DNA from 2 places in the Weizmannia sp. FSL K6-0777 genome. Region 2 is predicted to be linked to the other one. Evidence: riboswitches for the same ligand, from Rfam matches in the RefSeq annotation. Region 2 holds a riboswitch; the other holds the start of a gene.
What was found. Region 2 has a riboswitch for FMN ahead of ribD (bifunctional diaminohydroxyphosphoribosylaminopyrimidine deaminase/5-amino-6-(5-phosphoribosylamino)uracil reductase RibD). Riboswitches for the same ligand answer to the same signal wherever they lie in the genome.
Positions count from the first base shown of each region.

Region 1: linked by a shared signal. The riboswitch ahead of NST70_RS08705 (ECF transporter S component) and the one ahead of ribD (bifunctional diaminohydroxyphosphoribosylaminopyrimidine deaminase/5-amino-6-(5-phosphoribosylamino)uracil reductase RibD) in region 2 are both predicted to bind FMN.

Region 1 covers NZ_CP151971.1:1,850,142-1,854,351, forward strand. Annotated here, with positions in the region: gene NST70_RS08695 (helix-turn-helix domain-containing protein) at 1-826, opposite strand, end outside; gene NST70_RS08700 (ferredoxin) at 1,092-1,340, shown strand; gene NST70_RS08705 (ECF transporter S component) at 1,371-1,949, opposite strand; FMN riboswitch at 2,097-2,232, opposite strand; gene NST70_RS08710 (peptidoglycan DD-metalloendopeptidase family protein) at 2,303-3,019, opposite strand; gene NST70_RS08715 (ATP-binding protein) at 3,128-4,210, opposite strand, start outside.
Region 2 covers NZ_CP151971.1:3,570,570-3,574,779, reverse strand. Annotated here, with positions in the region: gene NST70_RS17095 (mechanosensitive ion channel family protein) at 1-288, shown strand, start outside; gene NST70_RS17090 (DUF951 domain-containing protein) at 278-478, shown strand; gene ychF (redox-regulated ATPase YchF) at 639-1,739, shown strand; FMN riboswitch at 1,814-1,953, shown strand; gene ribD (bifunctional diaminohydroxyphosphoribosylaminopyrimidine deaminase/5-amino-6-(5-phosphoribosylamino)uracil reductase RibD) at 2,070-3,182, shown strand; gene NST70_RS17075 (riboflavin synthase) at 3,163-3,810, shown strand; gene NST70_RS17070 (bifunctional 3,4-dihydroxy-2-butanone-4-phosphate synthase/GTP cyclohydrolase II) at 3,828-4,210, shown strand, end outside.

The DNA.
Region 1 (4,210 bases), 1.7 Mb from region 2:
GCGTGCTGATTTCCGCAATCGTTTTCCCTTGCTTCAAGAAGCCGAATGTCACCGCGGCAGACCGGGTCAGTGGCAAGGCCTTTTGCACATCGTGAAGCATTTGGTATAAATACCGGAATGTTTCAGGATCTCCAAGGATGCGCCGGACGATAAAATGAAGCAAATGCAAAAATCGGTACCAGTACTCTACAGGATCAAGGTGCAGGGCGGAGGCAGCCTGCGTGATCGTATATCCGATCCGGCCCGCACCCGTCAACCGAAGGACAAAAATTTCAGGCTTTTCCGGCGGGCTGCCGGAAAACAGGCTGTAAAATTCACGGTACAGATGCTCCGCTAACGCAATCCTGCTTTTTGCATGCTGTTTCAGCCAGTTTTTTGCCCAAGCCTGAAGAGCCGGGTCCCTTTGAACCGGATAATATACTTTATTTCCATACACTAAGTTGGATACGGCCTGGGTAATGAGATTCAACCTTTTCCAAAACAGATTTGCCGAATCCTGGTATTTCAAGCCGTCCAGGTAAGGAAACCGTTCTTCCATCCTGCCGGTTGCCAAAAGCAGGGCAGCACCTTTTTCTGTGACCACGCAGGCATCCGGGCCGCTTTTTTGCAGCAACCCGGCTTTTAATAGGGCCTCTACTTCGCGTGTGAAAGCCTCACGGGAAATAAATGGAAACGTTTGAAAGAGCCTGCCAATCTTGAAAAAATGGGAATCCTGGATCGTCTGTGCTGATTTTTTGCCGTTTAATAGATGAAAAACAGCATAAGGGGTGCGTTCTCCATTCAGGTTGCTGAAGCAATCCAGCAATACAGCCTGTAAAAAAGGCATCTGAATCCTCTCCTGTTCTTTAGCTGAAAAAAGGGGGAAGTGCAAGGAAAAATCGGGGGTTGGTTCTATTTTAACATGGAAACAGGCGATTTGTTTACCATTTTTTTCATTGATTCGACAGGTTTCACGAACTCCGCCAGCCCGCTATTGAAATAAGAAAAAAAGAGTTTTAAAATGAAGGAGAAACACCGGCATGCCTTCGTGCACATGACGAGGCTGCCTGTTTTTCTTTTCTGCCATGATTGAACAACGAGGAGGAATCAAAATGGCAAAGTTTACAATCGTGGACAAAGATACATGCATCGCTTGCGGCGCTTGTTCCGCCAGCGCTCCTGATATTTTCGACTATGACGATGAAGGGCTTTCTTTCGTGATTTTGGATGATAATAAAGGCACTGCGGAAGTCCCGGAAATATTGGAAGATGACCTGATGGATGCCTTTGAAGGATGCCCGACAGAATCGATTAAAGTTTCCGACAAGCCTTTTGATGGCGATCCGTTAAAATACGAATGAAAAAAGCAGGCTCAAATGGCCTGCTTTTTTTCATATTCTTTTTCCCCCAATGGCGGATGCTTTGTCAATCCAATTTTTCATTTTTGTAAACATGAGCATAAACAAAACCGTCACGATGAGGCCTTTTACAAGATTAAAAGGCAGCACGCCCGCCACAATATACGCTTTTACATTCCCGACCGAAAAGTTCATGAAGTACAGGTAAGCCGGTAAAATGACGAAATAATTTAAAATGCTCATACATACCGACATGGATACCGTGCCAGTGACTAGACCTACAGTCATGCCTTTTTTTGTCCGCATCCGTTTGTAAATGAGATATGTCGGCAGGACGAACAGCATCCCTGCAAAAAAGTTTGCCACATTCCCGATCGGTACCCCTGCTTCACTGCCGAGCGATAGATAATTCAGGATATTTTTGATCAGTTCCGCTACAACAGAAGCCATTGGCCCGTAAAGAAGGGCTGCCACCAATACCGGAATGTCGCTGAAGTCCACTGTTAAAAACGATGGAAAAGGCGGAACCGGAAATTTAATAAACATCAGCATAGAAGCCAGAGCACTGAGCAACGCGACCGCAACGAATTGCTTTACATCCCATTTCTTCATTTAAACTTCCTCTCTCCTTGTGACCGATTTATCATCAAAGGAAGAAAGGTGCCACGGACCAAAATGAAAAGCCCCTGACAAAATGTCGGGGGCTTTGTAATAGGCGAGTCCAAATAAGCGTTTAACACGTCATTAAACACTGGCAACCTTTATCTTCTCCCATCCAGACTATACTGTCGGTTTTGGAATTTCACCAAATCCTGCCGAAAATCCGGCTCGCGGACTGAAAGGCAACTGCCTTATCACCGCCGGTCGGGAATCTCACCCAGCCCCGAAGATAAATCGTATGAAATTTTGATTACAAGCTTATTATACATGCCGGCTGCCATTTTGTGAAGCATTCCGCACCACTTTCATTCATTTTTTATTTTCAGCACCTGGCCGGCCATAATCCGGTCCGACCGCAATTTGTTCCAGCTTTTCAGTCTTCCCACGCTCGTATGAAAATGGAGGGCAATGTTCCAGAGCGTGTCGCCTTTTTTCACAGTGTAAGCTGCAGGCTGAGGGACGGTGGAAGCAGCAAAAACCCCGTAAGGATCATGGGTCTTGGCGGAAACCGTCTGGCCCGGCGCGCCTGGTCCGAAGATCAAAAACGGGTCAATGGCGTTTTTCTTATCCGGCGTCCATGGCCCGTTATGCACTTCAAAATGAAGATGGATACCAGTTGAATGGCCGGTCGAACCCATATAGCCGACCACCTTTCCTTTTTCAACATGCTGCCCCGCTCTCACTGCCCTTCCGGCAAGATGGGCGTAAACCGTTTCATAACCGGACGGATGGCGGATAAAAACAACATGGCCGTAGGATGCGGACAGATAGGAACGGGTAACGGTACCTTCTTGGGCGCTGAATACTTTTGCGCGGTATCTTCCGGCAATATCAAGCCCTTTATGTGTGCCGTATCTTGTGTTAAATGTGTCGGAGATCGTCCCTGCCGCCGGAAAAATCCAGTCTTTTGTCGCTTCATGGATAACCGACCCGGATGCGGCTACGTCATTTGCCGAACAGGCAAACCCCAGGCATGCAGCTGTCAATGAAACGAAAAGGCATATTTTGATGTATGCCGGCAATTGATCCACCCCATTTTCATTTTTTCAATTCCGTTTCAAGCAAAGCCATCTTCTAAGATGCGCAAAAAACGGGAAAATATACAAAAAAAGGCAGACCCGGCGCAGAGGTCAGCCTTTTTTTGGAAGGAAAAATGAAAAGGTGGTCCCTTCCCCTAATTTGCTTTTGACAAAGATCCGGCCACCATGCCCTTCGACAATGTTTTTGGCAATCGCAAGGCCCAGCCCTGTTCCCGATTTGCCGCGCGTCCTTGCTTTATCCGCTTTGTAAAAGCGTTCAAATACAAACGGCAAATCCTCATCCGGTATACCGGATCCGTTGTCTTCGACGTGTACATATACGCCGCCGGGTGCTTCTTCCTCTTTTACTTTGACGTAACCGTTCGGGGAAGTATGCCGGAGGGCGTTATCAATTAAATTCGTCAGCACCTGTTCAATTCTGTCGGCATCGATTTCAAGGGTGAGATCGCTGTCCGAAGTCTCGCAAACGAGGTCGATTCCTTTTTCTTTCGCGATGCCGTTAAATTTATGTGTCACTCTTTCAATGAAACTGTTAAATGAGACCGGCTCCATTCTGAACGAAAAATGCCCTGCTTCCATTCTTGCCAGATCGAGCAGCTCATTGACAAGCCGGCCGATCCTTAGCGTTTCATCGTAAATGATTTTGGCAAATTCTTTCTTTTCTTCTTCACTTGCCGCAATATCATCAATGATCGCTTCGCTGTATCCCTGCAACATGGCAACCGGCGTCCGCAATTCGTGCGAAACGTTTGCGATAAAATCATCGCGCAGCTTGTCCAGCTTCCGTTCTTCCGTCATATCGCGGATAATGGTGACAACGCCGCGGATCCGGGACAAATTATAAAGCGGGCTTGCAATCATAACATAGTACCGGCCGTTGATTTCAATTTCATCCGTCTGTTCTTTCTCCGTTTCGACCACTTTCGCAAGCAATGCGGACAACCCTTCAGGAAGCGGGGCGTCTTTTGCAGCCTGGTTATGATACCAGTTTTGAAGAAACATCTCAGCCGGCGGGTTCATGATTAAAATGGCACCGTCCCGGTTAAAGGTCAAAACACCGTCGGCCATGCTGCTTAAAATATTCCGCAGCTGCTCTTTTTCCTGCTTTAAGGCGTCCATATTAAATTTAAGCTGTCGCCCCATCGTATTAAAAGCGGTGGCCAGTTCCCCGAT
Region 2 (4,210 bases):
CAGGAAATACTGGTGTCATTTGCCGGACAGCACGAAGAGGTCGTGACAGAGCCTGAACTGTTGGGCGTCCAGCAGCTCGGCACCACGGATGTTACACTCAGGGTGGTAGCGGAAACCCTCCCGATGGCACACTGGTATATTGCGAGAGTGCTGAAAAAAGAAATTAAAAAAGCATTGGACGAAAATCGCATCCATGCACCTTATCCGAAAATGGTGACTTATTCCCGTACTGAGAAAGAAGAGGCATTGGCCGGCCAATTTCTAAAGGGGGATGAACATGGAAGATAAAAATTTCGGGTTGTATGATATTGTGGAAATGAAAAAGCAGCATCCGTGCGGCACAAACCGCTGGAAAATTATCCGGATGGGGGCGGATATCCGCATTAAATGTGAAGGATGTGGACATAGCGTGCTGCTGCCACGCAGGGAATTTGCCCGCAAACTGAAAAAAATCCTCGTTAAGCACGAAGAAGCATAGCCCTTTTATGGGTGTCTTTTTTTGGGAGCCGGGGTGCGGTTAAAATAAGGCCGGCAAACGAAACATGTTAACCGGGCGCATCCGGTGGCACCCCGGGGGTTTTTGATACAGCCGGGAAAAACTTGAAAGATACGAGAATGTTTGAAGGAGTGGACATAAAATGGCGTTAACAGCCGGAATTGTCGGTTTGCCGAATGTCGGAAAATCGACTTTATTTAATGCGATTACAAAAGCCGGGGCCGAATCTGCGAACTATCCGTTTTGTACAATTGACCCGAATGTCGGCATGGTGGAAGTGCCGGACGAACGGCTGGAAAAATTAACAGAACTGTACCATCCGAAAAAAACGGTCCCGACCACTTTTGAATTTACGGATATTGCCGGGATCGTCAAAGGCGCAAGCAAAGGGGAAGGGCTCGGGAATAAGTTTCTTTCCCATATCCGCCAGGTGGACGCAATCTGCCATGTCGTTCGTTGTTTTGAGGACGAGAACATTACACATGTTTCCGGGAAAGTCGATCCGATTGATGATATCGAAACGATCAATCTTGAATTGATCCTGGCCGATCTTGAAACGGTGGACAAGCGGATCGGGCGTGTAGAGAAAATCGCAAAACAGAAGGATAAAGAAGCCGTTGCCGAATATGAAGTGCTGACCAAATTAAAGGCGGCTTTTGAAGCGGAAAAACCGGCACGGGCGGTGGAACTGACCGAAGACCAGCAAAAAATCGTCAAAGGGTTCCAGCTTTTAACAAGCAAGCCGGTTTTGTATGTGGCCAATGTCGGGGAAGATGACATTCAGGATCCGTCTGCAAACCCGTATGTCGGGAAGGTGCGTGAATATGCCAAACAGGAAGGCGCGGAAGTGATTGTCATCTGTGCCCGCATTGAAGAAGAAATTGCCGAACTGGATGACGATGAGAAAAAGATGTTTTTAACCGAACTCGGCATCCAGGAATCCGGACTTGACCAGCTGATTAAAGCTGCTTACAGCCTGCTTGGCCTTGCGACTTATTTTACGGCCGGGGAACCGGAAGTCCGCGCGTGGACATTCAAAAAAGGCATGAAAGCCCCGCAATGCGCAGGCATTATCCATTCCGACTTTGAAAAAGGGTTTATCCGGGCTGAAACGGTGTCGTATGAAGATTTAATCAAATATGGCAGCGTGGCAGCAGCAAGAGAAGCCGGAAAAGTGCGCCTGGAAGGAAAAGACTACGTTGTCCAGGACGGCGATGTCATGCATTTCAGGTTTAATGTATAACAGGACTTTTGGACGAATATTCAAATTGTATTGAAAAAATTCAAATCATCCGTTAAAATAGGTATCAGTCGAATATTTTCCTTCGGGGCAGGGTGCAATTCCCGACCGGCGGTGATGAGGAAACTCAAAGCCCGTGACCCGTATTCTCCGGAATGCGGTGGATTTGGTGAAATTCCAAAGCCGACAGTGACAGTCTGGATGGGAGAAGGATCAAACGTTTCATTGGAACGTGTATTTCATGATGCCGTTTTGCCCCGCACATCTTCGTGCGGGTTTTTTGTTTTCACGGGTGTATGTTGGCGGAAATTGAATACAGGAGGCATGAAAGGATTGCAAAAAGAAGATTATATGCAGCTTGCACTCCATTTGGCCGAAAGTGTGGCCGGGCAGACTTCCCCGAATCCCCCGGTTGGAAGTGTCGTCGTGAAAAACGGCACGATCGCCGGGATGGCGGCCCACTTAAAGGCGGGAGAAAAACATGCGGAAAGGCTTGCGGTGGAACAGGCCGGGCCGCTTGCAGAGGGTGCTGAAGTTTTTGTGACGCTCGAGCCGTGTGCCCATTACGGAAAGACGCCGCCGTGCGCAGATTTTTTAATTGAAAAAGGCATCAAAACAGTATATATCGCTGCATTGGACCCCAATCCGCTTGTCGCAGGCAAAGGAATAGAAAAGCTCAGGCAAGCCGGAGTAAAAGTGGAAACCGGGATATTGAAGGAACAAGCGGAAAAGTTGTACCGCCCTTTTTTCCACTTTATTCAAACGAAAACACCGTTTGTCACTGTCAAAACCGCCATGACGGCAGACGGAAAAATTGCATCTGAAACCCGTGACAGCAAATGGATCACAAGTGAAGAAGCAAGGCGTGATGCCCGCCGGTTAAGAAGCAGGCATGATGCAATACTTGTCGGCATACAAACCGTTCTCCATGATAACCCCCTTCTCACCACACGTTTGCCCCATTCCGGGAAAAATCCTATTCGCATTGTATTAGACACCCATTTGCGCATCCCGCCGGAAGCGAAAGTGCTAAACGGCGATGCGCCAACCATTATTTTTTGCGGAAGCGATGCACCAAAAGAAAAAGAACAATGTCTGAAGCAGCTTGATGTCGAAGTGGTCCGCATGCCGCATGCCCGCCTCTTGATCCGTGACGTGTTAGCAGCGCTCGGGGAAAAAGGCATTATGACTTTACTCGTCGAAGGCGGCGCGGCAGTAAACGGCTCATTTTTAAAAGAAGGCGCAGTGCAGCAGTATATTTTTTACATTGCCCCGAAAGTGATCGGCGGGAAAAACGCGCCGTCCCCTTTCGATGGACACGGGTTTGGCAAGGTGGCCGATGCTTTGCCGCTCCGGTTTGAAAAAGTGGAACAGATCGGGCCTGATTTAAAAATCACGGCTGCCGTCCAAAAGGAGGTGCCGGCGCATGTTTACAGGGATTATTGAAGAAATCGGCATATTGAAACGTGTGGAAAGAGGCCCCCGCTCCCTTAAGCTTGCCGTACAGGCCAGGACGGTTCTCCAAGATGTACGGCTTGGCGACAGCATTGCAGTGAACGGTGTTTGCTTAACCGTCACATCCTATACGCCAAATGCATTTACGGCTGATGTCATGCCTGAAACATTTTTCAGCACGGCATTGGCCGGACTGAACATCGGCAGCAAAGTCAACCTTGAACGAGCAATGGCTGCAGGCGGGCGGTTCGGCGGGCATTTTGTCACAGGGCATGTTGATGGCACGGGCACGGTCTGTTTGAAACAAAGGATGGAAAATGCCGTTTATATCACGATTTCTGTTCCCTCCTCCCTGTCCGCCTTTCTGATCCCAAAAGGATCGGTTGCACTCGACGGCACCTCCCTGACTGTGTTCGGGGCTGCGGGCGGGCAATTAACCGTTTCATTGGTGCCGCATACGCAGCAGCATACGATATTGCCGGAAAAAAAGATTGGCGATGCCGTGAATATTGAATGCGATATTTTGGCCAAGTATATGGCAGGGCTGTTCAGGAACGGAGAACGGGCGGAAAAAGAGAGCGGCATGATGGCGCTCTTAAAAGACCAAGGTTTTATGTAAACAAAGGGGTGAAAAACTTGTTTCATACCATTGAAGAAGCAGTAGAAGACTTAAAGGCCGGAAAAGTCGTGATTGCCGTCGATGATGAAAATAGGGAAAACGAAGGTGATTTTATCGGCCTTGCGGAAAAAGCGACACCGGAAATGATCAATTTGATGGCCAAAGCAGGACGCGGGCTCATCTGTGCACCGATTTCGGCGGAAAAAGCACAGCAGCTCGATCTTTACCCGATGGCACGGCAAAATACCGACAGCCATGAAACGGCCTTCACCGTGAGCATTGACCATGCTGCCACCCGGACCGGCATCAGCGCATTTGAACGTGCCAAAACGGTCCGGCACCTGGCAGAAGACGGGGTAAAAGCCGAAGACTTTCACCGGCCGGGGCATATTTTCCCGTT